One region of the Streptomyces sp. NPDC005374 genome, then DNA from elsewhere that is predicted to be linked to it. Evidence: riboswitches for the same ligand, from Rfam matches in the RefSeq annotation. Region 1 holds a riboswitch; each other region holds the start of a gene.

Region 1 (9,847 bases):
CATCAGGCCCGGTACGGCGGCGAGTTGCTCCTGGACGATGCGGCCCGTCGCGCCGCCCGTGAAGCCGGTGACGGTGACCTCGTGCCCGAGCGCTGTGAGCACCCGGGCCACGTTGAGCCCCTTGCCGCCCGGGCGTTCGGCGACCTCGGTGATCCGGTGGCTGGTGTGGGGCCGCAACGCCGGTACGCGATAGGTGATGTCGAGAGCGGTGTTCAGCGTGACCGTGAGGATCACCTGTACCGACCTCCCCGCAGATGAAAGAGCCCGTTCAGTGTCCCAGGACACCGCCGCCCCCAACAGCGGGACACATCAGCCCAGTTGTGGATCGACCACCCATTCACCCCGGCGCATGACTCCCTTGAGGTCGAATTGATGGTCCAGGAGGACCAGGTCGGCGTCCTTGCCGGGCTCCAGCGAGCCGATCCGGTCGGCCATGCCCAGCAGCCGGGCCGGGTTGGCGGAGATCGCGGCGACGACCTCCTCCACCGGGAGCCGGTCGACGGTCACCGCCCGCTTGAAGGCGCGGTCCAGGGTGAGAGTGGAGCCCGCGATCGAGCCGCCCTCGACCAGGCGGGCGACGCCTTCGCTGACCTCGACCTCCAGCGGACCGAGCATGTAACGGCCGTCCCCGAAGCCCGCCGCGTCCATGGCGTCCGTGATGAACGCGACCCTCTCGGAACGCGCGTGATGGAACGCCAGTTGCAGTGCCGCCGGGTGCAGATGCGTGCCGTCGTTGATGAGCTCGACCGTGATCCGCTCGTCCTCCAGGAGGGCGGTGATGGGGCCGGGGTCGCGGTGGCCGAGGGGCGGCATCGCGTTGAAGAGATGCGTGGCGACGGTCGCGCCCGCGGCGATGGCCTCCACGGTCTGCTCGTAGGTCGCGTCCGTGTGCCCGATCGCCGCGATGACGCCGTGCTCGGCGAGGAGCCGTACGGAGTCGATGCCGCCGGGGAGTTCGGTGGCGAGCGTGACCATCCCGGCCTGCCCGCGCGCCGCGTCGATCAGCTTGCGGACCTCCGCCGGGTCGGGGTCGCGCAGGAGTTTCTCCGCGTGGGCGCCCTTGCGGCAGGGGGAGATGAAGGGGCCCTCGAAGTGGATCGCGGCGATGTCGCCCTGTTCGGCGAGTTCGCTCAGCAGGCCGGCGCGTTGGGCGAGGAAGTCCATGTCGCCGGTCACGGTGGAGGCGACGAGGGTGGTGGTGCCGTGGAGGCGGTGGGTGTGGATTCCCTTGAGGATCTCTTCGGGGGTGCCCGATGTGAACGAGGCTCCTCCGCCGCCGTGGTTGTGGAGGTCCACGAAGCCTGGGACGAGCCAGTGACCGGAGACGTCGGTCAGGTGGGAGTTCTCTGGTGCGGCGCCGGTGATGCGCGTGCCGTCGATGACAACTTGGCCGTTCCTGACCGTCCCCGTGGGCAGGACCACGTTGGCACCGGAGAGCACCAGGGGGGTTCCGGCCGTCGCGGGGTGCGGGTTCGTTGTGGCTGGTCGCGCAGTTCCCCGCGCCCCTGAGTGGGGTGCCATCAGGGAGTTACCTCCGTACCGTCGGTCTTGTTTAGGAGATCCCAGGCCAGGAGGCCGGCGCCCAGGCAGCCGGCCGTGTCGCCCAGGGCCGCTGGGACGATGGTCGGTGGCTTCTGGAAGGTGATCCGTTGCCGGACCGCTTCCCGTAGTGGTGTGAACAGGGTTTCTCCCGCCTCCGCGAGGCCTCCGCCGATGATCAGGGTGCGGGGGTCCAGGAGGGTGAGGGCGGTGACCAGGCCGTCCGCCAGGGCGGCCACGGCGTCCTGCCAGACCTGCCGCGCTTTCGGGTCCTCGGCGTCCACCGCCTTGGCGCAGTCCGCCGCGTCCGCCTCAGGGTTCCCGGTGACCGAGGCCCAGGCCCCGCTGACCGCGGCTGCGGACGCGTACCGCTCCAGGCAGCCGCGCTGACCGCACGGGCAGGGCAGGCCGTCCGGGCGTACGACGATGTGGCCGATCTCGCCCGCGAAACCGTGGGCGCCCGCCTCGACCCGGCCCGCGATGCCGATCGCGCCCGCGATGCCGGTGCCCAGGGGGACGAAGAGGAAGCGGTCGGCGCCCTTGCCCGCGCCGATACGGCCCTCCGCCAGGCCGCCGGTGCGGACGTCGTGGCCGAGGGCGACGGGGATGCCGTCGAGGCGGTCGGCGAGCAGTGCGCGCAGGGGGAGGTCGCGCCAGCCCAGGTTGGCGGCGTAGACCGCGGTGCCCTGGTCCTCGTCGACGATGCCGGGGACGGCGACGCCGGCCGCGAGCGCGGGAGCACCGAGATGCTCGGCGCCGTGGGCGCGCAGTTCGGCGGCGAAGTCGAGGATGCCGTCGACGACCGCGTCGGGGCCTCGCTCACGGCCGGTCGCGCGGCGCGCCCGGTGCAGCAGAGCGCCGTCCGCGCCGATCAGGGCCGCTTTCATCCCGGTGCCGCCCACGTCCAGGGCGATGACATGTCTCACGAGGAACAGTGTGACCCTTCGACCCGCAAGAGGTCTAGTCCACTTACGTGGTGTAGACCTGAGGGCGGAGATATGTATGACTTTTCGAAAGTTTTCGAACGTGAGTGTGGGGCGGTTGTCGGTGCGGCGGCGTAGGACGGAAACGATCGCGGCGGTGTCCGCACTGGGCATGACGGCGGTTCTGGGCGGCTGCGGACTGGGCGGCGGGCCGGACGAGGTGACGCTGAAGCTGGTCGCCGCCGACTATGGCGACGGCCCGGCCAACAGCTCGCAGAAGTACTGGGACGACCTCGTCAAGGAGTACGAGGCCAAGCACTCCGGCGTGAAGATCGACGTCAGCGTGTACTCCTGGACCGACGTCGACAGTAAGGTCAAGGAGCTCGTCGACGCCGGGAAGGCGCCCGACATGGCACAGATCGGCGCGTACGCCGACTACGCCGACAAGGGACTGCTGTACAAGGCCGACGACCTGATCGGGATCCGGGAGCAGGCCGACTTCGCCGGGCAGCTCGGCTCCGCGGGGCAGATCAACGGGATCCAGTACGGGATGCCGTTCGCCGCCTCCACCCGGCTGCTCTTCTACAACAAGACCCTCTTCGCCGACGCCGGGCTCACCCCGCCGAAGACGTGGAAGCAGCTCGCCGCCGACGCCGAGGCGCTCAAGGCGGACGGGGTGAAGTACCCGTACGCGCTGCCCCTCGGGCCCGAGGAGGCGCAGGCCGAGACCATGCAGTGGCTGCTGAGCGGAGGCGGCGGGTACGTCAACTCCGTCGGGACGTACGGCATCGACTCCACGGAGAACCTCGCGACGCTGACCTGGCTCAAGGACGACCTCGTCGGCAAGGGGCTGACCGGTCCCGTCGCGCCCGGGAACCTGAACCGGGCCACCGCGTTCTCGGCGTTTGCCGCCGGGGACGTCGGGATGCTCGACGGGCACCCCGCGCTGATGAAGATCGCCGCCGCGAAGGGGGTGAAGTTCGGGATGGTGCCGATGCCCGGCGTCGAGGGGCAGACCAAGAACGCCATGGGCGTGGCCGACTGGATGATGGCCTTCAAGAAGAACGGGCACGCCGAACAGGTGGGGGACTTCCTCGACTTCGTCTACAGCGAGAAGAACGTGCTCGCGTTCTCGCGGGAGTACGACCTGCTGCCGGTGACCAACTCCGCGTCCTCGGTCATGAGCGGGGACTCCCGGGACGCCGACCTCAAGCCCTTCCTCGATGCCCTGCCCGACTCCGAACTGCCTCCGGTCGGCAAGACGTCCTGGGCCTCGGTCAGCGCGGACGTCAAGAAGCGGATCGGGTCCGCGGTGAGGGCGGACGGGGATCCTGCCGGGGTGCTGCGGGCGCTGCAGCTGACCGCGCAGAACGCGGAGTAGTCGCTGTCAGTGGCGAGGGCTACGGTTTTCGGCATGGAGCATCCGGAGCTGGGCCGTAGGGAGCGGGACGTTCTCGCGCTGGAGCGTCGTGGATTTGCCGGGCCCGGGGCGAAGGAGCGGGCGATACGGGAGGAGCTGGGGTTGGCGCCGGTTCGCTACTACCAGCTGCTGAACGCGTTGCTGGATGATGCGCGGGCTCTGGCCTTTGATCCGGTGACGGTTAATCGGCTGCGGCGGGTGCGGGAGTCTCGGCGGTCGGAGCGGTAGGGGCTTTTTCTCGCCCCCGCCGCCCCTACCCGTCCCGTCCGCTTCCAGGGGGCTCTGCCCCCTGGACCCCCGCTCCTCAAACGCCGGAGGGGCTGAATTCACCCGAGGTGTTCCACCAGGGTGCTCAGTAGGGCCACCACGCCCTCCGGGCCCTTCACCACCAGGTCCGCGCGGTTGCTCAGTTCTGGCACCTCGTCGCTGCCGCTGCAGACCAGGAGGCCCGGGGTGCCGGTTGTGCGGAGGGCGTCGACCGCGGTGAAGGCCGGGAGGTCGCCCAGGTCGTCGCCGGCGTAGAGGACGGAGGCGGCGGACAGGTCGTGGACGTGGGCCAGGAGTGCCACTCCCTTGTCCATGCCGGGGGGACGGAGTTCCAGGACCAGGCGGCCGGGCTCGACGATCAGGCCGTGCTCGGTGGCCAGCGCGGTGAGGGGGGCGCGGAGGGTGTCGAAGGTCGCCTGGGGGTCAGGGGCCCGGCGGGTGTGGACGGCCACCGCCCGGCCGCCCTTCTCCTCGATCCACGCGCCGGTGCCGTCGAGGAGGGACGGCAGTGCGGCGCGGACCGCGGCCACGCCCGGGTGCGGTTCCGGGGCCGTGACCTTGCCCGTCGCCGCGTCCCAGCGCTCCGCGCCGTAGTGGCCGAGCACGGTCAGGTGCTCCAGTCCGGGAACGTCCGCGAAGCCGCCGTAGCGGACCGCGACCTCGGCCGGGCGGCCGGTGATCACCGCGACGGACGCCACCTTCGGGGCCAGGGCGGCCAGGGCCGCGACCGCCTCCGGGTGGGCCCGCGCCTGCTCCGGGTCCGCGACGATCGGCGCCAGCGTTCCGTCGAAGTCCAGGCCGATCACCGCCCTGCCGGGGTCCGCGAGGAGGGCCCGGAGGCCGTCCCGGCCGGCGGCGGTGCTGGGCGTCGGCAGGCTCATGCTCATCCGTTCAGTGCGTTCAACTGGTCCAGGAACCACTGCGCCGGCGGCAGTGCCGTCGCCGCCGCGGCCAGCCTCTTCGCGCGTTCGGCCCGCTCACCCGACGGCATCGTCAGGGCCTCGTGCAGAGCCGTCGCCGTCTGCTCCACGTCGTACGGGTTGACCACGATCGCGTCGTCACCCAGTTCCTCGTACGCCCCCGCCTCCCGCGACAGCACCAGCGCGCACCCCTCGTCGGAGACCACCGGCACCTCCTTCGCGACCAGGTTCATGCCGTCCCGGATCGGGTTGACCAGCGCCACGTCCGCCAACCGGTACGCGGCGAGGGAGCGCGCGAAGTCGTCCTTGACGTGCAGTACGACCGGGGTCCAGCCGGGCGTGCCGAAAGCGTCGTTGATCTCGTCCGCCAGCCGCTGCACCTCCGCCGTGTAGTCCCGGTACACCGCGAGGTCCTGGCGGGAGGGGTACGCGAAGGCCACGTGCACGACCCGCTCACGCCACTCGGGCCGCGACTCCAGCAGCCGCCGGTACGCCAGCATGCCCCGCACGATGTTCTTCGACAGCTCGGTCCGGTCCACCCGCACGATCGTCCTGCGGCCCTCGCCGATCTCCTCGCGCAGCGCCGCCATCCGCTCGTTCACGTCACGCCGGTGCGACCGCTCGCGCAGGAAGTCCGCGTCCGCGCCCAGGCCGTGCACGCCGATCTCCGTGTCGCCGAGGCCGCCCGTGAACTCCGTGGCGCAGGCCGTGAAGGCGTCCGCCCAGCGGCGGGTGAGGAAACCGAGCCGGTCGGCGCCCAGCATGCCCCGCAGGACCTGGGACGCGATGTCGTCCGGCAGCATCCGGAAGTAGTCCACCGGCGCCCACGGCGTGTGCGAGAAGTGGGCGATGCGCAGGTCGGGGCGCAGCTCCCGCAGCATCCCCGGCACCAGACACAGGTGGTAGTCCTGCACCAGGACCGCGGCCCCCTGCGCCGCCTCCTCGGCGAGCGCCTCCGCGAAGGCGCGGTTGTACGTCTCGTACGACGCCCACTGCCGACGGAACTCCGCGTCGAAGACCGGCTCCAGCGGGGTCTGGTAGAGCAGGTGGTGGACGAACCACAGCACCGAGTTCGCGATGCCGTTGTACGCGTCGGCGTGCACGTCGGCCGGGATCGCGAGCATCCGGACGTCGTCCTCGCCGACCCCCTGCCGTACCGCCTCGCGGTCGCCGTCGGACAGCGCCGAGCACACCCACAGCGCGCCGGCGTCCGGTCCGATCGCCGACAGACCGGAGACGAGCCCGCCGCCGCCCCGTTTGGCGTTCAGCGAGCCGTCCTCGCCCACTTCGTAAGAGACCGGGCCGCGATTGGACGCGACCAGCACCTGGTGAGCAGCGCCGTGCGTGGAAGCCATACGCCTCAACCTAGCCCGGTCCGGAACCGCTCAAACGTACGGTTGCGCTCAGTGGGGAGCCGTATACGGAACGCGTGCTCCGGTCACGCGACCTTCCGCTTCGCGTACTCCGCGATCTCCACCATCGGCGGCCGTTCCTCCGTGTCCACGGAGTACGTACGCGGCTCGAAGCCGTCCCGGCCCCGCTCGAACTGGGTGAGGGAGGGCCGGATCATGTGGCCGCGGGCCAACCGGAGCTGGGCGGTGCGGTAGATCGCGGCGGACATCCTCCCCAGGGCCTGGCCGTCCTGGTGGCGGTGCTTGCGCACACCCACGTCGACCTGGGCGAGGGCGTCCAGGCCCACCAGGTGCAGGGCGTCGACCAGCATGCCCAGCTCGACGCCGTAGCCGACGGGGAACGGGAGCTGCTCAAGGAGGCTGCGGCGGGCCGCGTACTCGCCGCCCAGCGGCTGCACGAAACCGGCCAGCTGCGGCCAGTGCATGTTCAGCAGCGGGCGCGCCATGAGCTCGGTGACCCGGCCGCCCTGGCCCGCGGCGCCGCCCAGGGGGCGGTCGTACATGCCCTTGACCAGGTCGACCTCGGGGTCGGTGAGCAGCGGGCCGACGATGCCGGAGACGAAGTCCGAGGAGAACTCCTTCAGGTCGGCGTCGATGAAGCAGACGATGTCCCCGCTGGTGGCGAGGAGGGAGCGCCACAGGACCTCGCCCTTGCCGGGCACGGCCGGGATGCGCGGGAGGATGTCGTCGCGGTGGACGACCCTCGCGCCCGCGGCGGCCGCCACTTCCGAGGTGCGGTCGGTGGATCCCGAGTCGACCACGACGATCTCGTCGACCAGCGGGACCTGCTGCATGAGGTCGTGACGGATCACGGAGACGATGTCACCGACCGTCTCCTCCTCGTTGAGCGCGGGCAGAACAACGCTGACCGTGCGGCCCGTGCCCCGTTTCGCCGCCATGATCCTGTGGAGCGGGCGATCGGTCACGGACCAGGAACGGGTGGCCAGCCAGCGCTCGACTTCGTTCAGCACAGTGCGCGGCTCCTCTGCGTGTGATCTACGTGTGATCCATCTCGCGGTTCGGACGTCTCTCTCAACTGTCCAGGCCGTCGGTTACAGTCTTGAACAACGCGGATGACCATCGCATGTCCAGGGTGGCTCCCCGTTCACAACTTCATACCGCTCATCCAGAGGGGCAGAGGGATACGGCCCGATGAAGCCCCGGCAACCCTCCAGTCGGTTCTCGTAGCGATCGCTGACGATCGTTTTCGCGAGGCTCCCGATTCGGGAAGGTGCCAAATCCGTCTCACGGCGAAGTGCGTCGTGAGGAAGATGAGGAAAGGGCCTCGCCTCCATGGCTGCGCAGACTGTTGCAAGCACCACCGAAACCACCGTAGACCTCGGTCCCGCCGCGGCGCTCAGCTGCCGCGAGTGCGGTCACCGCGTGCCGCTCGGCCCGGTCTTCGCCTGCGAGGAGTGTTTCGGCCCGCTCGAGATCGCGTACGACTTCTCGGCCTACGAAACCGAGGAGCTCCGCAAGCAGATCGAGGCGGGCCCCGCGAACATCTGGCGGTACGCCCCGCTGCTGCCCGTCCCCGCGGACGTGGCGGACAAGCCCAACATCAACCCCGGCTGGACCCACCTCGTCAAGGCCGACAACCTCGCCCGCGAGCTCGGCGTCACCGGCGGCCTGTACATCAAGGACGACTCCGGCAACCCGACGCACTCCTTCAAGGACCGCGTCGTCGCGCAGGCCATCGAGGCCGCTCGCGCCTTCGGCTTCACCACGCTCTCCTGCTCCTCCACCGGCAACCTCGCCGGCGCGGTCGGCGCCGCCGCGGCGCGGGCCGGCTTCCGTTCCTGCGTGTTCATCCCGCACGACCTGGAGCAGGGCAAGGTCGTCATGGCCGCGATCTACGGCGGCGAGCTCGTCGGCATCGAGGGCAACTACGACGACGTGAACCGCTTCTGCTCCGAGCTGATCGGCGACCCGGCCGGTGAGGGCTGGGGCTTCGTCAACGTCAACCTGCGGCCGTACTACGCGGAGGGCTCCAAGACCCTGGCGTACGAGATCTGCGAGCAGCTCGGCTGGCGGCTGCCCGACCAGCTTGTCGTTCCCATCGCTTCCGGCTCGCAGCTCACGAAGATCGACAAGGGGCTCCAGGAGCTGATCAAGCTCGGGCTCGTCGAGGACAGGCCGTACAAGATCTTCGGCGCGCAGGCCGAGGGGTGCTCGCCGGTGTCCGTGGCGTACAAGGCGGGGCACGACGTCGTACGGCCGCAGAAGCCGAACACCATCGCCAAGTCGCTGGCGATCGGGAACCCGGCGGACGGCCCGTACGTGCTGGACATCGCGCGTCGTACCGGCGGTGCGGTGGAGGACGTGAACGACGAGCAGATCGTGGACGCGATCAAGCTGCTCGCGCGGACCGAGGGGATCTTCGCGGAGACCGCCGGTGGCGTGACCGTCGGTGTCACGAAGAAGCTCATCGAGAGCGGTGTGCTGGATCCCTCGCTGACGACCGTCGTGCTGAACACCGGTGACGGTCTGAAGACGCTGGACGCGGTGGCGGGTACGGGTCTCACCGCCACGATCCGTCCCAACCTGGATTCGTTCCGCGAGGCTGGTCTCGCGTAGTCGCGTAGTCGCGTAGTTCCCCGCGCCCCTGGGTGCGCCACCTGACCGGAGGTCTAGAGCATGAGCGTTTCCGTCCGTATCCCCACCATCCTGCGTACCTACACCGGCGGGCAGGCCGAGGTGCAGGCCGAGGGTGCGACCCTCGCCGAGGTCATCACGGACCTGGAGAAGAACCACACCGGCATCGCGGCCCGCGTTCTGGACGACCAGGGCAAGCTGCGGCGGTTCGTCAACGTGTACGTGAACGACGACGACGTGCGGTTCGAGCAGGGGCTGGAGACGGCGACGCCCGACGGGGCCGGTGTCTCCATCATTCCGGCGGTTGCCGGAGGGTGACCGTATGACCGGTCATTACCGTCGGTAATGTCAATTACCGAGTGTTCATCCGATTGCCCCCTCCGCTAAGAAGCGGAGGGGGCAATTCTCTATGGTTGAGCACGGTACAGTTGGGGAAGCTGCGGCTCTCTTCATGCCGCACGCATATGAGTTCTTGCTTCACAGGCGATGAGAAGTAGCCAAACTGTGTGCGCCTTATGTGCGTTATGCGTCCTTTATGGGGCCCGACTTGCCCCGAATTCAGGCGAATTCTCGCTACATTCCGGACCCCTTCCGTCCAGAATTCTCGTCCGATTGACCTGTTGCAGACGGCAGTTGGACAGATACATTCAGCCGCGGTCGACGCGTTCCGGCGCACGCCCCCAACCATGTGGGGGGTGAGGTCTGACCCGGATCCGCGAAGTGCGGATCCGTGCAAGGGCCAGTAATAGGGGAGTTAGGCATGGCTCAGGG
Region 2 (9,847 bases), on a different contig from region 1:
GGCGGTGGCCCCGCTGACCTGCTGGCGTCGGACGATCCTCGCCAGTTCCTCGGCCTCGGCGTCGGTGTCCGCGAGCGCGAAGGAAGCGGCGGGCAGGATCAGCAACTGGTCGTGGCGGCGGCCGTACTTGGCGAGGCGGTTCTTGACGTCGGTGTAGAAGGCCTGGCCCTCCTCGAGGGTGGCGTACCGGCTGAAGATCGCGTCGGCACCGGAGGCGGCGAACTCGCGGCCCTCCTCGGAGTCACCGGCCTGGAAGATCACCGGGCGGCCCTGCGGTGAGCGCGGGACGTTGAACTGGCCGTGGATGTCGAAGTGCCGACCGGTGTGGACGAAGGAGCCGGCCTTCGCGTCCCGCAGGAACACCCCGGACGCCTGGTCGGCGAGGATCTCGTCGCCCTGCCAGGAGTCGAAGAGTTCGTGTGTCGTCGCGAGGAACTCCTTGGCGCGGGAGTAGCGCTCGTCCTGCGGGAGGAAGCCACCGCGGCGGAAGTTCTCACCGGTGAAGGCGTCCCAGGAGGTGACGACGTTCCACGCGGAGCGGCCGCCGGAGAGGTGGTCGAGGCTGGCGAACTGGCGGGCCACCTCGTAGGGCTCGTTGAAGGTGGAGTTGATGGTGCCGGTCAGGCCGAGGTGCTCGGTGACGGCGGCGAGCGCGGCGAGGATCGTGAAGGTGTCCGGGCGGCCCACGACGTCCAGGTCGTAGATCTTCCCGCCCTGTTCACGCAGGCGCAGGCCCTCGGCGAGGAACAGGAAGTCGAACTTGGCGCGTTCCGCGGTCCGCGCGAAGTGCGCGAAGGAGCTGAACTCGATGTGGCTGCCGGCCTCGGGGTCGCTCCACACGGTGGTGTTGTTGACGCCGGGGAAGTGGGCGGCCAGGTGGATCTGCTTCAGCGGCTTACTCATGGTCTGCGGTCCATTCCTACGACTCGGAGGGCCAGTGGCCCAATGGCTCAGTGGACTACTGGCTCAGCGGACGACTGGCTCAGCCACTCAATGGCCCAGTGGCTGGCCCACTGATTCAGTGGGCCAGTGGCTCAGCCACTCAATGGCCCAGTGGCCCAGTGGCTCAGGCGGTGGCGTAACGGTTGGCGGGGCGGGCGAGGCCCAGGAGACCGCGCAGGGTGTCGGCCTCGTACGCGGTGCGGAAGGCGCCCCGGCGCTGGAGTTCGGGGACCAGACCTCGGGTGATCGCCGGGAGGTCGTGGCCGAGGACCGCGGGCCGCAGCCGGAAGCCGCTGAGTCCGGCCGCCTGGAACTCGCCGAGCAGATCGGCGAGTTGGGCCGGAGTGCCGGTGAAGATACGGGCGTCGCTGCGGTACTGCTCCCCCGCGAGCGTGTCGAGGCGGTCCCTGCGCGCGGCGGCCTCGGCCGGGTCGTCGTCGAGGAAGACCACCAGGTCACCGAAGATGTGCAGGGGTTCGCCGGCACGACCGGCCGTTGCCTGCTCGGCGCGGATCTCGGCGACGATCGCGCGGGCCTGGTCGGTGTCGTGCGGGGTGATGTAGCCGACGTCGGCCTGGCGGGCGATGAGCCGGTAGGGGACGCTCTGGTGGCCGAGGGCGGTGACGAGGGGCTGCCCCTGCGGCGGACGGGGTGTGATGGAGGGGCCCTTGACGCTGAAGTGCTTGCCCTCGAAGTCGATGTAGTGCAGCTTGTCCCGGTCGACGAAGCGGCCGGTGGCGGCGTCGCGGATCTCGGCGTCGTCCTCCCAGCTGTCCCAGAGGCGGCGTATGGCCTCCACGTGGTCGGCGGCCTCGTCGAAGAGGTCGGTGACGACCGGGCTGTCGTAGTCCTCGATCGGGGGGATGGTGCGGCGGCCGAAGTGCGCGGCCTCGTTCGGGCGCGCGGTGATCTGGACGCGCAGCCCGGCCCGGCCGGTGCTGACATAGTCGAGGGTCGCGATGGCCTTGGAGATGTGGAAGGGCTCCGTGTGGGTGACCACCGCGGTCGGGACCAGGCCGATGTGCCGGGTGAGCGGGGCGATGCGGGAGGCGATGAGCACGGCGTCGAGGCGGCCGCGGACCTGGTCGGTGCGTTCGTCCGGCTCGAAGAAGTGGGAGGACTGCGGGCCGAGGCCGTCCTCGATGGTGACGAAGTCGAGCAGGCCGCGCTCGGCCTCGGCGACCAGATCGGCCCAGTATCCGGCGGTGAGCAGCTCACCGGGCCGGGCCACCGGCTCGCGCCAGGAGGCGGGGTGCCAGCCGGTGCCGTCAAGGGCGACGGCGAGATGCAGGGAAGAAGAAGGGGACACGAGTGGGTGCCTTCCTGGAAGTCCGTACGAGAGGGCCGGCCCTCGGGTGGGCGGGGCACGGCTGCTGGGGCAGGTGACGGTTCAGGAACAACAGAGCGCGGCGGACACACGCTGGAGATCGATGTGGGGCCGGGAGTGGAGGTGGGCGGAGCGCAGGGTGCGGAGCACGCCCGTCACCTCCTCCTTCTGGGCGCACGACAGCGCCCGGCGGATCTCGTCGTGAGTCACAACGCCGTACCGTCGCGGGATGTTCCTGGGCTGCGGACCAGGAGGACCGGCGAGCGGCGGCGCAGGGTGAAGCCGAGGGACTCGTAGAGCCGGATCGCGTTCGTGTTGTCCGCGGCCGCGTGCAGGAACGGCGTGTCGCCGCGCTCCCGGATGCCCGCGGCGACCGCGCGGACCAGCCGGGTGGCCAGGCCCCGGCCGCGGTGGGCCGGGTCGGTGCAGACGGCGCTGATCTCGGTCCAGCCGGGCGGCCGCAGCCGCTCGCCCGCGAGGGCGATCAGGCGTCCCTCGTCGCGGATGCCGAGGTAGGTGCCGAGTGCGATGGTCCGTCGGAGGAAGGGGCCAGGTCTGGTGCGGGCGACCAGGTCCAGGATCTCGGGCACGTCGTCGGGGCCGAGCCGTACCGCCTCGGGGGCCGGTTCGGCGCGCAGCGCGGTGTCGACGAGCTGCACGCCCACTCCCCCGCCGACGATCTCCCAGCCTTCGGGGACCGTGTCGACGGGCTTGATCCGTACGGTGGTTCCCGGGCCGACGAGTGTGTGCAGGTCGGCCCACGCGGCAGGGTCACCGGGATCGTCGAGCGCGGCGAAGGCGTAGACGTCGTTCGGGTAGCGGGCGGCGCGGCCGACACGTTCGGCGAGGTGGGCGTGCGGGCCGTCGAGGGCGGCCCATACGGCGTTGTCGAGGACGGTGGTGTCGAGGACGGTGGTGTCGGGTGCGGTGTCCCCCAAGGGGGCTCCGCCGCTGCGGACTTCGGTCTGCTGAACCACTGAGGCGGAGTCCCCTTCTCGATGGACGTGCGGGTCGGCCGGGCTGTTCGGCGGGGAGTCAGGAGTTGTCGAGCGGCAGCCCGGGCGGGTTGACCTCCGACTTGGTGACGGCGTCGTTGGAGAGGTTCCACGCGGCGAGCCACTTGGCGTACTGGCCGTTGTCGATCAGGTAGTTGATCGCGTCGGCGAGGGGCTTGGCGAGGCCGCTGTCCTTCTTCGCGGTCGCGGCGATCAGGCCCTGGAGTGTTTCTCCGGCACCGGAGAACTGACCGGCGATCTTGGTCGGGCTGGGCGTGCTCGCGGTCTGGGTCGCGTGGTAGGAGAGGTTCGGGCTGGGGCCGAAGTAGGCGTCGATCTTGCCGCTGTTGAGGGCGAGATAGAGGCTGGCACTGTCCTGGAAGTACTTGATGGTCAGCTTCTTGCCCTCTTTCTTCAGCTTGCTCTGCCACTCCAGCAGGATCCGCTCCTGGTTGGTGCCGGCGCCGACCGAGACGGTCTGGCCCGCGAGCGCCTCGTAGTCGCCGTCGAAGCTCCACTTCGCGCTCTTGAGCGTCTCGAAGGCGAGGTCGTCCTTGCGGTAGGAGGCGAACTCGTACTTCTTCTTGCGTTCCTCGGTGTCGGTGATGTTGGAGAAGCCGACGTTCACCTTGCCGCTGTCGATGCCGACGAAGAGGTTCTCCCAGGTGAACTGCTTGACCTCGGGCTTGAGGCCGAGGACGGCGGCGACCAGGCGGGCCAGGTCGGGCTCGGAGCCGGTGACGGTCTTCTGGTCGCTGCCTATGTAGCCGAGTGGCGGGGCGCCGGAGGGGAGGGTGCCGGAGCCGATGACGAGCTTGCCGCTCTTCTTGACCGCGTCGGGCAGTTCGGCGCTGATGGACTTGACCTCGGCGACCTTGAGGGCGGTCTCCTTGGCGGCACCGTTGGAAATCTGGCCCACGGTGACCGTGCCGGCGCTGTCGGTCGTCCGGGTGGCGGCGTCGCTGTCACCGCCGCAGGCGGCGAGCCCGCCGGCAAGGGTGGCGACGGCGGTCGCCGCGGTGATGCCGCGTATCAGACTGCGCCGGGAGGGGTGAAGGGGCATGGCTGTCCTTAGGAGTTGGGCCGAAAGGGATGATGGGGGCGAACGGGGTTCAGAGGACCTTGCTCAGGAAGTCCCGGGTCCTCTCGTGCCGTGGCTTGTCGAGGACCTCGGAGGGCGGGCCCTGCTCGACGATGCGGCCGCCGTCGATGAAGACGACCCGGTCGGCGATCTCGCGGGCGAAGCCGATCTCGTGGGTGACGATGACGAGAGTGGTGCCGCTGGTCGCCAGGTCCTTGATGACGGCGAGGACCTCACCGACGAGTTCGGGGTCGAGGGCGGAGGTCGGCTCGTCGAAGAGGATCACACCGGGGCGCAGGGCGAGGGCCCGGGCGATGGCCACGCGTTGCTGCTGGCCGCCCGACAACTGGCGCGGGTAGGCGGTGGCCTTGTCGGCGAGGCCGACCCTGTCGAGGAGTTCGCGGGCCAGTTCCTGGGCCGCCGCCTTGGTGAGCTTCCCGGTCGCCACGGGGGCGGCTGCCACGTTGTCGAGCACGGTCAGGTGCGGGAAGAGGTTGAAGTTCTGGAAGACGAATCCGATGCGGCTGCGCTGGGTCAGTATCGCGCGCTCGCTGAGCTCCTTGAGGCGGTCGCCCTGCCGACGGACGCCGATCAGCTCGTCGTTGACGCTGACGTGGCCGATCTCCGGTTTCTCCAGGTGGTTGATGACCCGCAGCAGGGTGGACTTCCCGGAGCCGGACGGGCCGATGATCACGGTGACCTCGCCGGGGCGCACGGTGAGGTCGACGCCGTCCAGGACGCGGTGGGCGCCGTACCACTTGTGCACGCCGTGCACTTCGAGCGCGACGGGCGTGATGTCGGTGACGGTCATACGGCGGTCTCCCTGCGGATGCGGGCCCCGAGACCGGTGACGGCGGCCCGCAGTTTCTGGAGCGGGGTCGGTGGCAGGGAGCGCGTGGCGCCCCGGGCGTAGTACCGCTCGACGTAGAACTGGACGACGGAGACGGCGCTGGTCAGGATCAGGTACCAGACGGTGGCCACCAGCAGCAGCGGCACGATGTCGCCGGGGTAGGTGGAGCCCATGGACTGCACGGTGCCGAACAGGTCGAGCAGGGAGACGTAGAAGACCAGCGAGGTGCTCTTGATGAGGCCGATGAGCTGGTTGACGTAGTTCGGGGTGATGGAGCGCAGCGCCTGCGGGAAGACGATCCTGCGGAACTGGTAGCCCTTGGGCAGGCCGAGCGCGGCGGCCGCTTCGTGCTGGCCCTGGTCGACGGAGAGGATGCCGCCGCGGACGACTTCGGCCGCGTACGCCGCCTCGTTGAGGCTGAGGCCGATCACCGCGATGACCATGTCGGTGGCGAGCCGGGACTCGTCGAAGGTGAAGAAGGCCGGCCCGAAGGGGACGCCGACGCTCAACGTCCGGTACAGGGCGGAGAAGTTGTAGAGGAACAGCAGGAGCACGATCAGGGGGATCGAGCGCAGCGCCCAGACGTAGGTCCAGCTCACCGCCCGCAGCACCGGGCTCCTGGAGAGCCTGGCCAGAGCGAGCAGGACTCCGCCCAGGAGCCCCAACACCGCGCTGTAGGCGGTGACTTCGAGGGTGATGAGGAGCCCGTCGAGGACGGTCGGCCGCAGGAACCAGTAGCCGAACCGGTCCCACTGGTAGAAGGGGTTGGTCGCCAGACCGTGGACGAACTGCGCCGCCAGGACCAGGACGACGGCGGTGGCGATCCAGCGTCCCGGCCGCCGGAGCGGCAGAACCCGCTGTGCGGCGAGTGGTTGTGACGGGGTGTCGGCTTGCGGCGGTGCCTCGGTGACGGACACGGCGGCGCCTGGGGGCTCACTCATGAGGGGCTCCGGCGGAGTCGGTGTTCCCCGGGGGCACGGCGGGCTCTGCGTACTACGGCGGTAGGACGCGAACGCACGGGCACCGGGGCTGGGCGGGTGACGGCACACCGCGAGCGCGGCGTTCGTCAGGAACGCGGGGGCTGGAGAGGAGAAACGTCAGCCCCGACAGCGGGCACGGCCCGGTGCGGTACACAGTGCGCTGCTGACGCGGAGCAGATCGACGCTCCGGTCGGCCACGAGCACGTCGGTGTACGGCTGTACGCAGCTCTGGGCGCGGCGCGGGGCCGTCCTGGAGGCTGCGTACATGTCCGTCACCGTGTTCTTCCGGCCCCTTGGGCCCTCGCGCTTACCGAAAAGTGATCCGGTCCGGTCGTCACCTGGGGCACCCCACCGCGGAGCGAGGGTTGCCGGTCAGCAAGCCAGGGCTTGTCGCTGACACTCATGACCGTTCTGAGCCGTAGTTAAGACAAATGCCCGAAGGAATGTCAATACCGGTCCAACAGGTGAAACAGGTCCATCAGTTGAAAGGTCAGGACGTGCGGCCGGTGTGCGACGCCCAGTCCAGGATCTGCACGGCGGCTCCGGCGGCCTCCAGGCCCTGGCAGTGGGCGTGGTGCCGGCGGGCGATGCCGTCGAGGTCGAGGTGGGTGCCGAAGGCCGGGTGTGCGGCGAGGCGGCGCGCGTAGGCCCACAGGGTCGGGTGGTCGGCGATGCGCTGCACCGCGGCGGCGTCCAGGTGGTCGCGGTGCACGGTGTCGAGTTGGACCAGGGTGACCCACAACTCGACGTCGGCGGCGGTGACGTGATCCCGGATCAGGTACTTGCGTCCGATGAGCCAGCGCTCCAACGAGCTCAGGGAGTCCAGCAGTTGCTCCAGCGCGGCGGCACGCTCGGCCTCGTCGCCGCCCGCGGACCCGGCGTGCTGGGCGGACCGCTCGATGCCGGCGCACATCCGCTCGACGGCCTCGGTCTCCGACTCCGCCCCGCACGGGTACAACGCCGGCCGGCCGGCGCCGAAGTGCTGGGCGAGGTCGCGGGTGATGTCGGCGGCGTGGGTGCTGACGATCCGCCCCGACCAGGCGTCGCTGAGCACCGGCGCGACGGCCGCGCCGGTGTACCGGTGCGCACTGGCCTCGTAGAGCGGGCGCAACGCGGAGTGCCCGCCGTCGGGACAGTCGGGGACCGGGTCGAGGAAGGTCACGGGACAGACGTCGTCGAGACCGAGCAGACTGTGCACGACGGCGATGCGCAGGCCGTCGGCGCAGGCCGCGGCCACATGGAGCCGGTAGCGGAGCGGCACGGCGTAGTGCCCACTGCGCGCGTCCTGGCCGATCCGGCCGCGAAACGCGGGGGCCGGGTGGGTGGTGGGGACGTGGGCGAGCGGTGTGACGGTCATGAGTCTCCCCGGGATGTCGGTGCGCAGACGTACGCGCGGCGGAAGCGTCGTCGGGCGGGAACAGGCAGCCGTCCCTGTGCGCGACGGCAAGGGCGTGCGGTCCGGGTACGGAACGGTGGGAGCGGCCGGGCTCAGCCCAGGGGCCTGATCGCGCTGCAGACCCGCTGCAGATCGATGTGCCGGCGGGAGGTCAGAAGAGGCGACGGCCGAGACGTACGGCTCACTCGGCCGACGGCCGGTTCAAGGCGCCCCATGTTTCCCTACCTGTTCACTAGGATTCCCATCTGGAGTGTCGATCTGCCACGGGCACACGTCAAGAGGGCGTCCAGTGGGCGGGCAGTGCGCGGGCAGGCTGTGCCGCCGATCGCCCCCCTGGTCAGTGCGACTCGCGGCTGACCTCCGAGCCGCTGGAGCCGAGGAGGAAGTCCAGGTCCGCGCCGGTGTCGGCCTGTTGGACGTGGTCGACGTAGAGCCGCTCCCAGCCCCGCCGCGGGTCGGCGAAGCCCTCCACGGTGGCCGCGTTCGGGGTGCGCGCGGCGAGTTCTTCGGCGGGCACCTCCAGGTCGATGCGGCGGGCCTCAACGTCGAGGCTGATGACGTCTCCGGTCCGTACGAGCGCGAGGGGCCCGCCCGCCGCCGCTTCCGGTGCCACGTGCAGTACGACGGTGCCGTACGCGGTGCCGCTCATCCGGCCGTCGCAGACGCGGACCATGTCCCGCACGCCCTGCTCCAACAGCTTGGTGGGGAGCGGCATGTTGGCCACCTCGGGCATGCCCGGGTAGCCCTTGGGGCCGCAGCCGCGCAGCACCAGGACGGAGTCTGCGTCGACGTCCAGGTCCGGGTCGTCGACGCGGGCGTGGAAGTCCTCGATGCTGTCGAAGACGACCGCCCGGCCCCGGTGGCGCAGCAGGTGCGGTGAGGCCGCCGCGGGTTTGATCAGGGCGCCGTCGGGGGCGAGGCTGCCGCGCAGGACGGCGATGCCGCCCTCCTCGACCAGGGGCCGGGCCCGGGTCCTGATCACCTCGGTGTCCCAGATCGGGGCGTCGTCGAGATGGTCCACCAGCGGTTTTCCGGTGACGGTCAGCGCCTCGGGGTCCAGGAGGTCGGCGACCTCGCGGAGCACGGCGAGCAGACCGCCGGCCCGGTGGAAGTCCTCCATGAGGAAGCGTCCGGCGGGCTGGAGGTCGACCAGGACGGGCACCCGGGAGCCGATGCGGTCGAAGTCGTCGAGGGTGAGGTCGATGCCCGACCGGCCCGCGATGGCGAGGAGATGGACGACCGCGTTGGTGGAGCCGCCGATCGCGGCCAGCGCCACGATCGCGTTGTGGAAGGACCCCTTGGTCAGGAGGGTGCTCGGGCGCCGCTCGGCGGACACCAGCTCGACGGCGAGGCGTCCGGTGCCGTGCGCCGCCTCCAGCAGCCGGCTGTCCGGAGCGGGCGTGCCGGCCACCCCGGGGACGACCGTGCCCAGCGCCTCGGCGACCAGGGCCATGGTGGAGGCGGTTCCCATGGTGTTGCAGTGCCCGCGGCTGCGGATCATCGAGGACTCGGAGCGGGTGAACTCCTCCTGGGACAGGGTGCCGGCCCTGACCTCCTCCGACAGCCGCCACACATCCGTGCCGCAGCCCAGCGGTGTGCCGCGGAAGGTGCCGGTCAGCATCGGTCCGCCGGGCACCACCACGGCGGGCAGGTCCACCGAGGCGGCGGCCATGAGCAGGGACGGGATCGTCTTGTCGCAGCCGCCCAGCAGGACGACTCCGTCGATGGGGTTGGCCCGCAGCATCTCCTCCGTGGCCATCGCCGCCATGTTGCGCCAGAGCATGGCGGTGGGCCGCACATTGGTCTCGCCCAGCGATACCACGGGCAGGTCGAGGGGGATGCCGCCCGCCTCGTACACGCCGTCGCGGACGGACCTCGCCACCTCGTCCAGGTGCGCGTTGCAGGGCGTCAGGTCGGAGGCGGTGTTGGCGATGGCGATCTGGGGCCGGCCGGTGAAGGCGTCGTCCGGTACCCCGCGGCGCATCCAGGCCCGGTGGATGTAGGCGTTGCGGTCCTGTCCCGCGTACCACTGCGCACTGCGAAGCCCCATCGCTCTGCTCTTTCCGGTCATCGGTACGGCGGTCTACTATCCGGAACGCGATGCAGCCTACGCAGGCGTTCCACGCTTCGACAGCCCCCGTCCCGCACGGCGCCGGGGGTGACCGCCTCGTGGGATCGGACCGGGTGCTCGCCGTGCTGAAGCAACTCGCCCGGCATCCGGACGGCGTGGCGCTCGACGAGCTCACGCGAGGCGCTCGGCCCCTGAAGGAGCCCTT
Region 3 (9,847 bases), on a different contig from region 1:
TAGGGTGAGGGCCCTGCCACCAGCCCCCCGAGGGAGAGAACCAGCCGTGATCACCGCGATCGTCCTCATCAAGACCAGCGTGGACCGGATCCCCGAGATCGCGGAGCGGATCGCCGCACTGGACTCCGTGAGCGAGGTCTTCTCCGTCACGGGCACCTATGACCTGATCGCGATGGTCCGGGTGAAGCAGCACGAGGACCTCGCGGAGGTCATCCCCGGCAGCATCAGCAAGATCCCGGGCGTGGAGGGCACGGACACCCACGTGGCGTTCCGCACGTACTCCCAGCACGACCTGGAGGCCGCGTTCGCGATCGGCCTCGACGGCTGACTAGGAGTCGAGCGCGAGCACGGTGATGCCGTCGGCGGTCGCGACGTACACGCGGCCGCCCCGGACGACCGGGCTCTGGGTCCCGACGGACGCCCCGCCCTCGACGCGCCTGTGCCAGGTCTGCCTGCCCTTGCGGTCGATCCCGTAGAGCGTCGAGCCGCGGCGTACGTAGACGGTGTCGCCGGCGACCGTCGGGTTGCAGTACTGGCTGCCCTCGTCGGTGAACTGGAAGGACCACGCCGTCGATCCGTCGGCGGGGTCCAGGGCGACCAGTTCGTAGTCGGACGCGGTGACGCCCAGGCTGCCGAAGGGCACGCAGGTGAAGTAGCGGCTGCCGTACACCTTGTTGTTGTTCGAGTCCCACAGCAGCTTGCCCGTGCGGCTGAGGCCGTGCAGCATCTGCTCGCCGCCGGATCCGACCATCAGGGTGCCGCCGACCAGTGCGGGCCGCCCCGTGTCGAGTCCGGCCTTCGTGGCCCACAGTCGCTCACCGGTCTTCGCGTCCAGCGCCTGCACCTGGTCCCCGAACGTGCCGACGTACACCACCCCGTCCGCCACCATGGGCTCGCTGGTGGGCGCCGGGCCGGTCGGCGTGGACCAGCGCACGCTGCCGTCGGGGGCGTAGGCCCGCACCCCGCCCGCGTCCGAACCGTTGCCGTAGGACACCAGGATGAGTTGCCCGGCGGTGACCAGGTACTGGCTGTTCGCAGCGAACGCCCTGGTCCAGCGGACCTTGCCGCCCCTGCCGAGCGCGCACAACTTGGAGGCGCCCTCCTGGTCGTCCTCCAGCAGGCAGTACACGCCCTGGGTGGTGGCGAGCGGGGACATGGTCTCGGTGCCCAGCGCGGTGTGCCACACGGTCCGCCCGTCCAGGTCCAGCGCGTGCAGTGAGCGGTCCGCGCCGCCGACGTACACCCGCGTGCCGTCCGGCGAGAGCGCGGCGCAGGGGCCGCGCCGCCCGCCGAGCCCCTGGACCTTGTACTGCCAGCCCGTCGCGGGCGTGCCCTTCGAGATCCCCGCACCGGCCGCGCCCGCCCCGCCCTCGACGGAGTCCGACGAGTCCCGCAGCCACAGCCACCCGCCCACGCCACCGGCCGCCACGACCCCGGCACCGCCCGCCACGGCCCGCAGCAGCCGGCGCCGGGACGGCGGGACGGGCGTCGGCGAGACGTGGGTGACCGCGGGAACGTCCGTGACGGTCACGGGCGCCACGTACTCGACCCGGCTCTCCCGCTCCCCCGAGTCGTGCCCGGGAACCCAGCGCGCACCGCCCTGAGCGGCCTCGGGCTCCTTCACGGCACCGGGGGCGTACCACCACCCCGCCCGCAGTTCCTCGCGCAGGGATCCCGCGGTGTGCCCCGCGGCCGCGACCAGTTCCGTGGTCGTCGGCCGCGCGCCGGGATCGTCCCGCAGGCAGGACTCCACCAACTGCAGCTGTTCCTCCGGTACGGCGGACAGGTCGACGTCGCCGGTCAGGATCCGCAGCAGAACGACCGAGTCCTGCCCCTCGCCGAACGGTTCCTTCCCGCCGGACGCGTACGCGAGGACCGCGCCCAGGGAGAAGACGTCACTGGCCGGCACCACCTGGGCGCCGTTGCGGATCTGCTCGGGCGAGAGATAGCCGACCGAGCCGACGACCACGCCGGTCCGGGTCAGCGCGGTGCCCTCCAGGGCCCGCACGATCCCGAAGTCGATGACCCGCGGCCCGTCCGGCGAGAGCAGGATGTTGGAGGGCTTGAGGTCCCGGTGGACCAGCCCCTTGGCGTGGATCGCGGCGAGCGCCTCGGCGAGCGCGGCCGCCAGCAGCCGTACCGCGTCCGCGGGCAGCGGTCCCCGGTCGAGCACCGCGTCCCGCAGGTTGGGGCCCTGCACGAACTCGGTGGCCATCCACGGCCGCGCGGCCTCGGTGTCCGCGTCCACGACCCGCGCGGTGTACGTGCCCGCCCCGCCGACGGTCTGCGCGGCCCGCACCTCGTGCCGGAACCGGGCGCGGAAGGTGCGGTCCTCGGCGTGCTCGGCCCGTACGACCTTCACGGCCAGCCGCAGCCCGCCCCGCGCCTCGGCGAGATACACCTCGCCCATGCCGCCGGACCCGAGTCTGCCCAGGACCTCGTAGGGCCCGATGGTCCGCGGGTCCGTCTCGCGCAGCTCCTGCACCCCAGGCTCCCCCTGCATTCCGTACGGCTGCCGAGGGGGAGCGTATACGCGCGCCGGACGTCAGTACGTCAGACGGCCGGGACGCAGCGGCCGTCCTCGGTGCGGTACGTCCACTTCGCACCGTCCGCGACCAGTTCCTTCACGGCCTGCACGAACCGCTCCACGTGCTCGTCGGGCGTGCCCGCGCCGAAGCTCACCCGGATCGCGTTGAGGGACTTCTCGCCGGGCGCCGCCTCGGGGGCCCCGCACTCACCCTGGGCCTGCGGGTCGCTGCCGAGGAGGGTGCGCAGGAGGGGGTGGGCGCAGAAGAGGCCGTCGCGGACGCCGATGCCGTACTCGGCGGACAGGGCGGCGGCGAAGTGGGAGCTGTTCCAGCCCTCGACGACGAAGGAGATCACGCCGACGCGGGGGGCGTCGTCGCCGAAGAGGGACAGCACGCGGACCTCGGGGACCTCTTCCAGTCCTTCACGAACCTTGGAGATCAGGTACTGCTCGCGGGCCACCAGGCTGTCGAAGCCGGCCTCGGTGAGCGCCTTGCAGGCCGACGCGATGGAGTAGGCGCCGATGACGTTCGGGGACCCGGCCTCGTGGCGGGCGGCGCTCTCGTGCCACTCCACGTCCACTCCCCCGTCCTCGCGCCGGGTGACCTTGCGGCTGGCGCCGCCGCCCGCGAGGTAGGGGTCGGCGGCCTTCAACCAGTCGGCGCGGCCGGCGAGGACTCCGGAGCCGAAGGGGGCGTAGAGCTTGTGGCCGGAGAAGGCGATCCAGTCGACGTCGAGGTCACGGACGCTCACGGGGTGGTGCGGGGCGAGCTGGGCGGCGTCGAGGACGATCCGGGCGCCGTGCGCGTGGGCGGCGGCGGCCAGTTCGCGGACCGGCCACAGCTCGCCGGTGACGTTGGAGGCGCCGGTGACGCAGACCAGGGCCGGGCCTTGGGGGTCACGGGCGGCGAGGGCCTTCTGCAGGGTCTCGACGGCCTGTCGCGGGGTGCGCGGGGCGTCGAGGTAGCTGACGCGGGCGTCCTGCCAGGGCAGCAGGCTCGCGTGGTGCTCGGTCTCGAAGACGAAGACCTGGCAGTCAGCGGGCAGGGCGGCGGCGAGGAGGTTGAGCGAGTCGGTGGTCGACCGGGTGAAGACCAGCTGGTCGTCGTCGCGGCAGTCGAGGAACTCGGCGACGGTCTTACGGGCGTTCTCGAAGAGGTCGGTCGACAGCTGGGAGAGGTAGCCGGCACCGCGGTGGACGCTGCCGTAGTAGGGCGCGTAGGCCGCCACGTCGTCCCAGACGCGCTGGAGGGCCGGGGCGCTGGCCGCGTAGTCGAGCGCCGCGTAGGTGACCACGCCGCCCGTGACGAGCGGGACGGTGACATCCCGACCCAGAACGGGCAGCTGGGCACAAATGGTCTGGACGGAGGCAGCGGTGGAGACGGACATGGGGAACTCCCGTGACAAGAGAAAGGTGAGATGGGTGCGCGGAAGCGGGGCTCGCGGCCCTATCGCATTCGATTGCTCACGGAAGACTCCCTCGAACGACCAGGACCCCTGGTGTCGAGAGGGGCCCGCGCTTGCCGTAGACCTCACTGCCTACGGCCTGGTCTTCACCCGGGGCACCCCGCCACGGACGGAGGGTTGCCGGACAGTCGGCCGGGGCCTCATGACTGTCACTCATGACCTGGTACAGAAACGTACGGGAACTGATCGCGGTCCCGCAACCCGTGTCCGGACTACGGGACCGCGACGCCCTGCTACGCGTTGCTCGCGGCCACCCAACGCTCCAGCGTCCGCTTGGCCGCACCCGAGTCGATCGACTCCGCGGCCCTGTCCATCCCGGCCCGCAACTGCTCGGCCAGCGTCCCGGTACCGGGATCCAGAGCCACCAGCGCGGCCGCCGAGTTCAGGAGTACGGCGTCCCGCACGGGCCCCGTCTCGCCGTCCAGCAGCCGCAGCGCCACGTCGGCGTTGTAGGAGGGGTCCGCGCCCCGCAGCGCCTCCACCGGGACCAGTTCGAGGCCGACGTCCCGCGGGTCGAAGCTCTCCTCGGTGACCTTGCCGTCGCGCACGATCCACACCCGGGACGTGGACGTGGTGGTCAGCTCGTCGAAGCCGTCGTCGCCGCGGAAGACGAGGGAGGAGTTGCCACGCTCGGCCAGGACACCGGCGATGAGCGGTGCCAGACGGGGGTCGGCGACTCCCACGGCCTGAGCCTTCACCCTGGCCGGGTTGGTCAGCGGACCCAGCGCGTTGAAGGTGGTCCGGATCCCCAACTGCCCGCGTGCGGCGGCCACATGACGCAACGCCGGATGGAACTTGATCGCGAAGCAGAAAGTGATCCCGGCCTCTTCCGCCACCTCGGCCACCCGCTTCGGCGTCAGCTCCAGATTGACGCCGAGCTTCTCCAGGACGTCCGAGGCGCCGGACGCCGAGGAGGCGGCCCGGTTGCCGTGCTTGACGACCTTCGCGCCGGTGCCGGCGATGACGATCGACGACATCGTGGAGATGTTCACCGTCTTCGCGCCGTCGCCGCCGGTGCCGACGATGTCGACCGTCCGGCCCGGCACCTCGATGACGTTCGCGTGCTCGTACATCGTCCGGACCAGCCCGGTGATCTCCTCGACGGTCTCGCCCTTGGCGCGCAGCGCCACGGCGAACCCGGCGATCTGCGCGTCCGTCGCCTCGCCACGCATGATCAGGTCCATCGCCCAGGCGGTGTCGTCGGCGGACAGATCACGGCCGTCCAGCAGGCCGTTGAGGAGGGCGGGCCAGGAACGGCCCGCCGCGGTGTCGCCTCCAGCGGGGGTCACAGCGCTCATGGGGCCGCTCCAGATGTCGTGGGGAAGTCTGCCCCCACCCTATCCAGCCCGGTGCACGGCGAAGGGCCCCGTCCGGTGTTCGGACGGGGCCCTTCTGCCTCGTGTGGCGAGGGCAGCGATCAGTGGTGGCCGTGGCCGCTCGTGATCTCCTTGTACTCCTCGACGGTCGGCTTGGCGATCTGGGCTTCCTCGCCGTAGTACGCCTCGCTCAGCTTGGCGCGCAGCTTCTCGGAACCCTTCACCTTGCGCTCGACGCCGTTCTCGTCGACCGTGGCGCCGATCGCGGCCGGCTCGTACTGCTCGTGCGCCGTGAGCGTGTGCAGCTGCTCCTGGCTGAGCGGCTCGTGGACCTCGACGAACTCACCGTGCGGCAGGCGCTTGATGATGCCGGACTCGCGGCCGTGCAGCACCTTGTCCTTGTCGCGGCGCTGGAGGCCGAGGCAGATCCGCTTGGTGGCGATGAACGCGAGGACCGGGGCGACGAAGAACGCGACCCGGACGAACCAGGTGATGGCGTTGATCGACAGGTGGAAGTGGGTGGCCCAGAGGTCGTTTCCACCACCGATCAGCAGCACCAGGTACCAGGTGATCCACGCGACACCGAAGGCCGTACGCGTCGGGGCGTTGCGCGGGCGGTCCAGGATGTGGTGCTCGCGCTTGTCGCCGGTGACCCAGGACTCGATGAACGGGTAGACCGCGATCGCGACCAGGACCAGCGGGAAGATGACCAGCGGGATGAACACGCCCAGGACCAGCGTGTGACCCCAGAAGTTGATCTCCCAGCCCGGCATGACACGGATCAGGCCCTCGGAGAAGCCCATGTACCAGTCCGGCTGGGCGCCCGTGGACACCTGGTCGGGACGGTAGGGGCCCATCGCCCAGATCGGGTTGATGGAGGCGATCGCCGCGATGGCCGCGATGACACCGAAGACCAGGAAGAAGAAGCCTCCGGCCTTGGCCATGTAGACCGGCAGCAGCGGCATGCCGACCACGTTGTTGTTGGTCTTGCCGGGGCCCGCGAACTGCGTGTGCTTGTGGTAGAAGACCAGGATCAGGTGCGCCACCATCAGGCCGAGCATGATGCCCGGCAGCAGCAGGACGTGGATCGAGTAGAAGCGGGCCACGAAGTCGCCGCCCGGGAACTCGCCGCCGAACAGGAAGAACGACAGGTACGTGCCGACGATCGGCACGGACAGGACCGCGCCCTCCATGAAGCGGACACCGGTGCCGGAGAGCAGGTCGTCCGGGAGCGAGTAACCGGTGAAGCCGGTGAACATGCCGAGGACGAACAGCAGGAAGCCGAACAGCCAGTTGACCTCACGCGGCTTGCGGAACGCGCCCGTGAAGAACACCCGCATCATGTGCACGAACATGCCGGCGAGGAAGATCAGCGCCGCCCAGTGGTGGATCTGCCGGATCAGCAGACCACCGCGCACATCGAAGGAGATGTGCATGGTCGAGTTGAACGCCTCGGACATCAGCTGTCCCTGCAGCGGGACGTAGCTGCCGTGGTACTCCACCTCGTTCATCGACGGGTGGAAGAACAGCGTCAGGTACACACCCGTGAGGATGATGATGATGAAGCTGTACATGCAGATCTCGCCCAGCATGAACGACCAGTGGTCGGGGAAGATCTTGCGCATGTTGGACTTGGCGAGGGAGTAGATCCCGAGCCGTCCGTCGGCCCAGTCGGCGACGCGCTCGCCGGCCGGGGCCTTCTCGCGCGAGCGCGAGTCGGTGGAGGTCGTAGTGCTCATCCGCGCTCCCAGAATGCAGGGCCGACGGGCTCTTCGAAGTCGCCGAGCGCTTGAAGGTAGCCCTCCTCGTTCACGCCGATCCGCAGCTGCGGCAGGGCGTGACCGGCGGGGCCGAAGATCACCCGGGCGCCGTCGGAGAGGTCGAAGGTGGACTGGTGGCAGGGGCAGAGCACGTGGTGCGTCTGCTGCTCGTACAGGGAGATCGGGCAACCGACGTGGGTGCAGATCTTCGAGTACGCGACGATTCCCTCGTGCGACCACTCGAGCTCGCGCTTGTCCTTGATGTTGTCCGGCTGGATGCGGACGATCATCAGGGCGGCCTTGGCGATCTCGGTCTGGAAGTCCTCGTCGTGCTCCTCCAGGCCCTCGGGCCTGGCGAAGGTCAGCGAGCCGACCGCGATGTCGGAGGCACGCAGCGGCTGGTCGGTGTTCACGTTGACCAGCAGCTTGCCCTTGGACCACAGGGTGTGGCGGAGCTTGGTGCCGGGCAGCGGGCCGAGGTCGCGCAGCAGCATGACGCCGGAGAGCGGGAACAGGGCCAGCGCGCCGAACATCGTGTTGCGGATCAGCTTGCGACGGCCGAGCGCCGACTCCTTGGCGCCCTGCTTGAAGTCCGCGTGGACCTTCGCGCGGACCTCGGGCGACGCCTCGATCGGGTGACGCTCGTCGGCGATCTCCTCGTCGGACATCAGGGTGCGGGCCCAGTGGACCGCCCCCGCGCCGATCGAGAACAGGGCGAGACCGAGGGTCAGGCCCAGCGCGAAGTTCAGCGCGTTGATGTGCCCGATCGGGAAGACGAAGATCGCCTTGTCGTGGGGGATGCCCACGTAGGAGGCGATGAACCCGACCGTGGCGAGCATCGAGACCGTGAAGAGCATGGCCACCGTGCGCTCGGACCGCTTGGCGGCCAGCTCGTCGATGTCCTGCACCCGGTGCTCGTGGGGCGGCAGCCCTGGGTCCGCGAACGGGTTCTTGTCGTCCGCGACGCCTACCGCGCCGTGCGCGTCCTGCTCAGCGGGCAGGTTCTCTTCTGGAATGTCTTGGCTACTCATGACTTCTTGGCCTTTGCGGTCCGAGCGGCGACCCAGATGGCGACCGCGATCAGCGCGCCGAGGCCGAAGATCCAGCCGAACAGGCCTTCGGAGACCGGGCCGAGACCGCCCAGCTCAAGACCGCCGGGGCTCACGGTGTCGTCGCCGTTGACCGCGTTCAGGTACGCGATGATGTCCTTCTTGTTCTGCTCCGACAGCGTGGTGTCGGGGAACGACGGCATGTTCTGCGGGCCGGTCTGCATGGCCTCGTAGATGTGCTTCGGGTCGACGCCGTCAAGGCTCGGCGCGAACTTGCCGTGCGTCAGCGCTCCACCCTTGCCGGTGAAGTTGTGGCACTGCGTGCAGTTGTCACGGAACAGCTCGCCACCCTTGGCGATGTCGGCGCCGTCGGGGCCGTACTGCGCCGCGGTCGGGATCGTCGGACCCGCGCCCAGCGAGGAGATGTACGCGGCCAGCTGGTCGATCTCGGCCTGCGAGTAGATGACCTTCTTGCGCGGAACCTGCGCGCCCGGCTGCTGGGCCGGCATACGGCCGGTGCCGACCTGGAAGTCGACGGCCGCGGCGCCCACGCCCACGAGGCTGGGACCGTCGGAACTGCCCTGACCGCCGGCGCCGTGGCAGCTGGCGCAGCCTACGGCGAAGAGCTTCTTGCCCTCGTCAATGGCGAGGGACTGGGCGGTTTCATCTGCCTGCGCCTTGCTCGCGGGTGCGAACACGGCGTACAGCCCCCCGGTGCATGCCAGCGCGAGGAGTAGGACGACGAGCGCGGCCAGCGGGTGGCGTCGTCGTGCGGAGAGCTTTTTCACGGATTACCCCGGTGTCAGGATCTTCTGCGTCGATGCTTGCGATGTCGGGAGCGGGCCCGGGCTACTTGATCATGTAGATCGTGGCGAAGAGGCCGATCCAGACGACGTCGACGAAGTGCCAGTAGTAGGACACGACGATGGCCGCGGTCGCCTGTTCGTGGGTGAACCTCTTGGCCGCGTAGGTACGCCCGAGGACGAACAGGAACGCGATGAGGCCTCCCGTCACGTGCATGCCATGGAAGCCGGTGGTCAGGTAGAACACCGAGCCGTACGGATCGGAGGAGAGCGAGAGCCCGTCCTTCTTCACCAGCTCCGTGTACTCGAAGATCTGACCGCCGATGAAGATCGCGCCCATGATGAAGGTGATGATGAACCAGCCCCGGAGCTTCTTCACGTCACCGCGCTCAGCGGCGAAGACGCCGAGCTGGCAGGTGAGGGAGGAGAGCACCAGGATCGTGGTGTTCGTCGCCGAGAACGGGAAGTTCAGGCTGGACGCCATTTCCTTCCAGTGGTCGGGACCCGTCACCGATCGCAGGGTGAAGTACATCGCGAAGAGGGCCGCGAAGAACATCAGCTCGGAACTCAGCCAGATGATGGTTCCGACGCTGGTGAGGTTCGGCCGGTTGACCGACGGGTGCGCGTGCCCGGTTTCTACTGTCGTTGCTGTCGCCACGACCGACATTATGTCGGTCGCTTATCCCGCCCTCACCCCGGGGGGTGCCGTTCGGAGTGTCTCCCTGCTCCGGACCGGTGTTGACGTGGTGTTCAAGGGAGTAGCATCCGGCCCAACGGGCCTGTCCTTACGACGCTGACGTCACGGAGGAACAATGCAGCCGACCGCCACGGTGCTGGTCTACAGCGACGATTCCAACACCCGCGAGCAGGTACGGCTCGCCGCCGGCCGACGACCGGCTCCCGACGTCCCGTTGGTCGAGTTCCTG

What was found. Region 1 has a riboswitch for S-adenosylmethionine ahead of thrC (threonine synthase). Riboswitches for the same ligand answer to the same signal wherever they lie in the genome.
Region 2: it holds a riboswitch for S-adenosylmethionine, as region 1 does, so the genes downstream of both, ACFYRX_RS22525 (amino acid ABC transporter permease) here and thrC (threonine synthase) in region 1, are expected to answer to the same signal.
Region 3: it holds a riboswitch for S-adenosylmethionine, as region 1 does, so the genes downstream of both, ACFYRX_RS31760 (aminotransferase class V-fold PLP-dependent enzyme) here and thrC (threonine synthase) in region 1, are expected to answer to the same signal.

The regions. Positions count from the first base shown of each region.
Region 1 is NZ_JBIAKA010000022.1:506-10,352, reverse strand. Features, by position in the region: gene ACFYRX_RS40080 (1-phosphofructokinase family hexose kinase) at 1-234, opposite strand, end outside; gene nagA (N-acetylglucosamine-6-phosphate deacetylase) at 310-1,521, opposite strand; gene ACFYRX_RS40070 (ROK family protein) at 1,521-2,465, opposite strand; gene ACFYRX_RS40065 (extracellular solute-binding protein) at 2,635-3,843, shown strand; gene ACFYRX_RS40060 (DUF3263 domain-containing protein) at 3,877-4,110, shown strand; gene otsB (trehalose-phosphatase) at 4,209-5,036, opposite strand; gene ACFYRX_RS40050 (trehalose-6-phosphate synthase) at 5,033-6,424, opposite strand; gene ACFYRX_RS40045 (glucosyl-3-phosphoglycerate synthase) at 6,508-7,452, opposite strand; SAM riboswitch class I at 7,601-7,759, shown strand; gene thrC (threonine synthase) at 7,775-9,058, shown strand; gene ACFYRX_RS40035 (MoaD/ThiS family protein) at 9,119-9,394, shown strand; gene ACFYRX_RS40030 (cold-shock protein) at 9,837-9,847, shown strand, end outside.
Region 2 is NZ_JBIAKA010000008.1:358,772-368,618, reverse strand. Features, by position in the region: gene ACFYRX_RS22555 (NtaA/DmoA family FMN-dependent monooxygenase) at 1-903, opposite strand, end outside; gene ACFYRX_RS22550 (LLM class flavin-dependent oxidoreductase) at 1,067-2,251, opposite strand; gene ACFYRX_RS22545 (putative leader peptide) at 2,333-2,479, opposite strand; gene ACFYRX_RS22540 (GNAT family N-acetyltransferase) at 2,476-3,207, opposite strand; gene ACFYRX_RS22535 (transporter substrate-binding domain-containing protein) at 3,305-4,327, opposite strand; gene ACFYRX_RS22530 (amino acid ABC transporter ATP-binding protein) at 4,377-5,156, opposite strand; gene ACFYRX_RS22525 (amino acid ABC transporter permease) at 5,153-6,136, opposite strand; SAM riboswitch class IV at 6,474-6,583, opposite strand; gene ACFYRX_RS22520 (glutathione S-transferase C-terminal domain-containing protein) at 6,666-7,532, opposite strand; gene ACFYRX_RS22515 (putative leader peptide) at 7,664-7,786, opposite strand; gene ACFYRX_RS22510 (IlvD/Edd family dehydratase) at 7,909-9,621, opposite strand; partial or broken gene ACFYRX_RS22505 (IclR family transcriptional regulator) at 9,672-9,821, shown strand.
Region 3 is NZ_JBIAKA010000014.1:54,042-63,888, forward strand. Features, by position in the region: gene ACFYRX_RS31745 (rhomboid family intramembrane serine protease) at 1-3, shown strand, start outside; gene ACFYRX_RS31750 (Lrp/AsnC family transcriptional regulator) at 47-328, shown strand; gene ACFYRX_RS31755 (PQQ-binding-like beta-propeller repeat protein) at 329-2,485, opposite strand; gene ACFYRX_RS31760 (aminotransferase class V-fold PLP-dependent enzyme) at 2,554-3,915, opposite strand; SAM riboswitch class IV at 4,038-4,154, opposite strand; gene trpD (anthranilate phosphoribosyltransferase) at 4,227-5,291, opposite strand; gene ACFYRX_RS31770 (cytochrome bc complex cytochrome b subunit) at 5,411-7,048, opposite strand; gene ACFYRX_RS31775 (Rieske 2Fe-2S domain-containing protein) at 7,045-8,100, opposite strand; gene ACFYRX_RS31780 (c-type cytochrome) at 8,097-8,906, opposite strand; gene ACFYRX_RS31785 (heme-copper oxidase subunit III) at 8,968-9,588, opposite strand; gene ACFYRX_RS31790 (hypothetical protein) at 9,734-9,847, shown strand, end outside.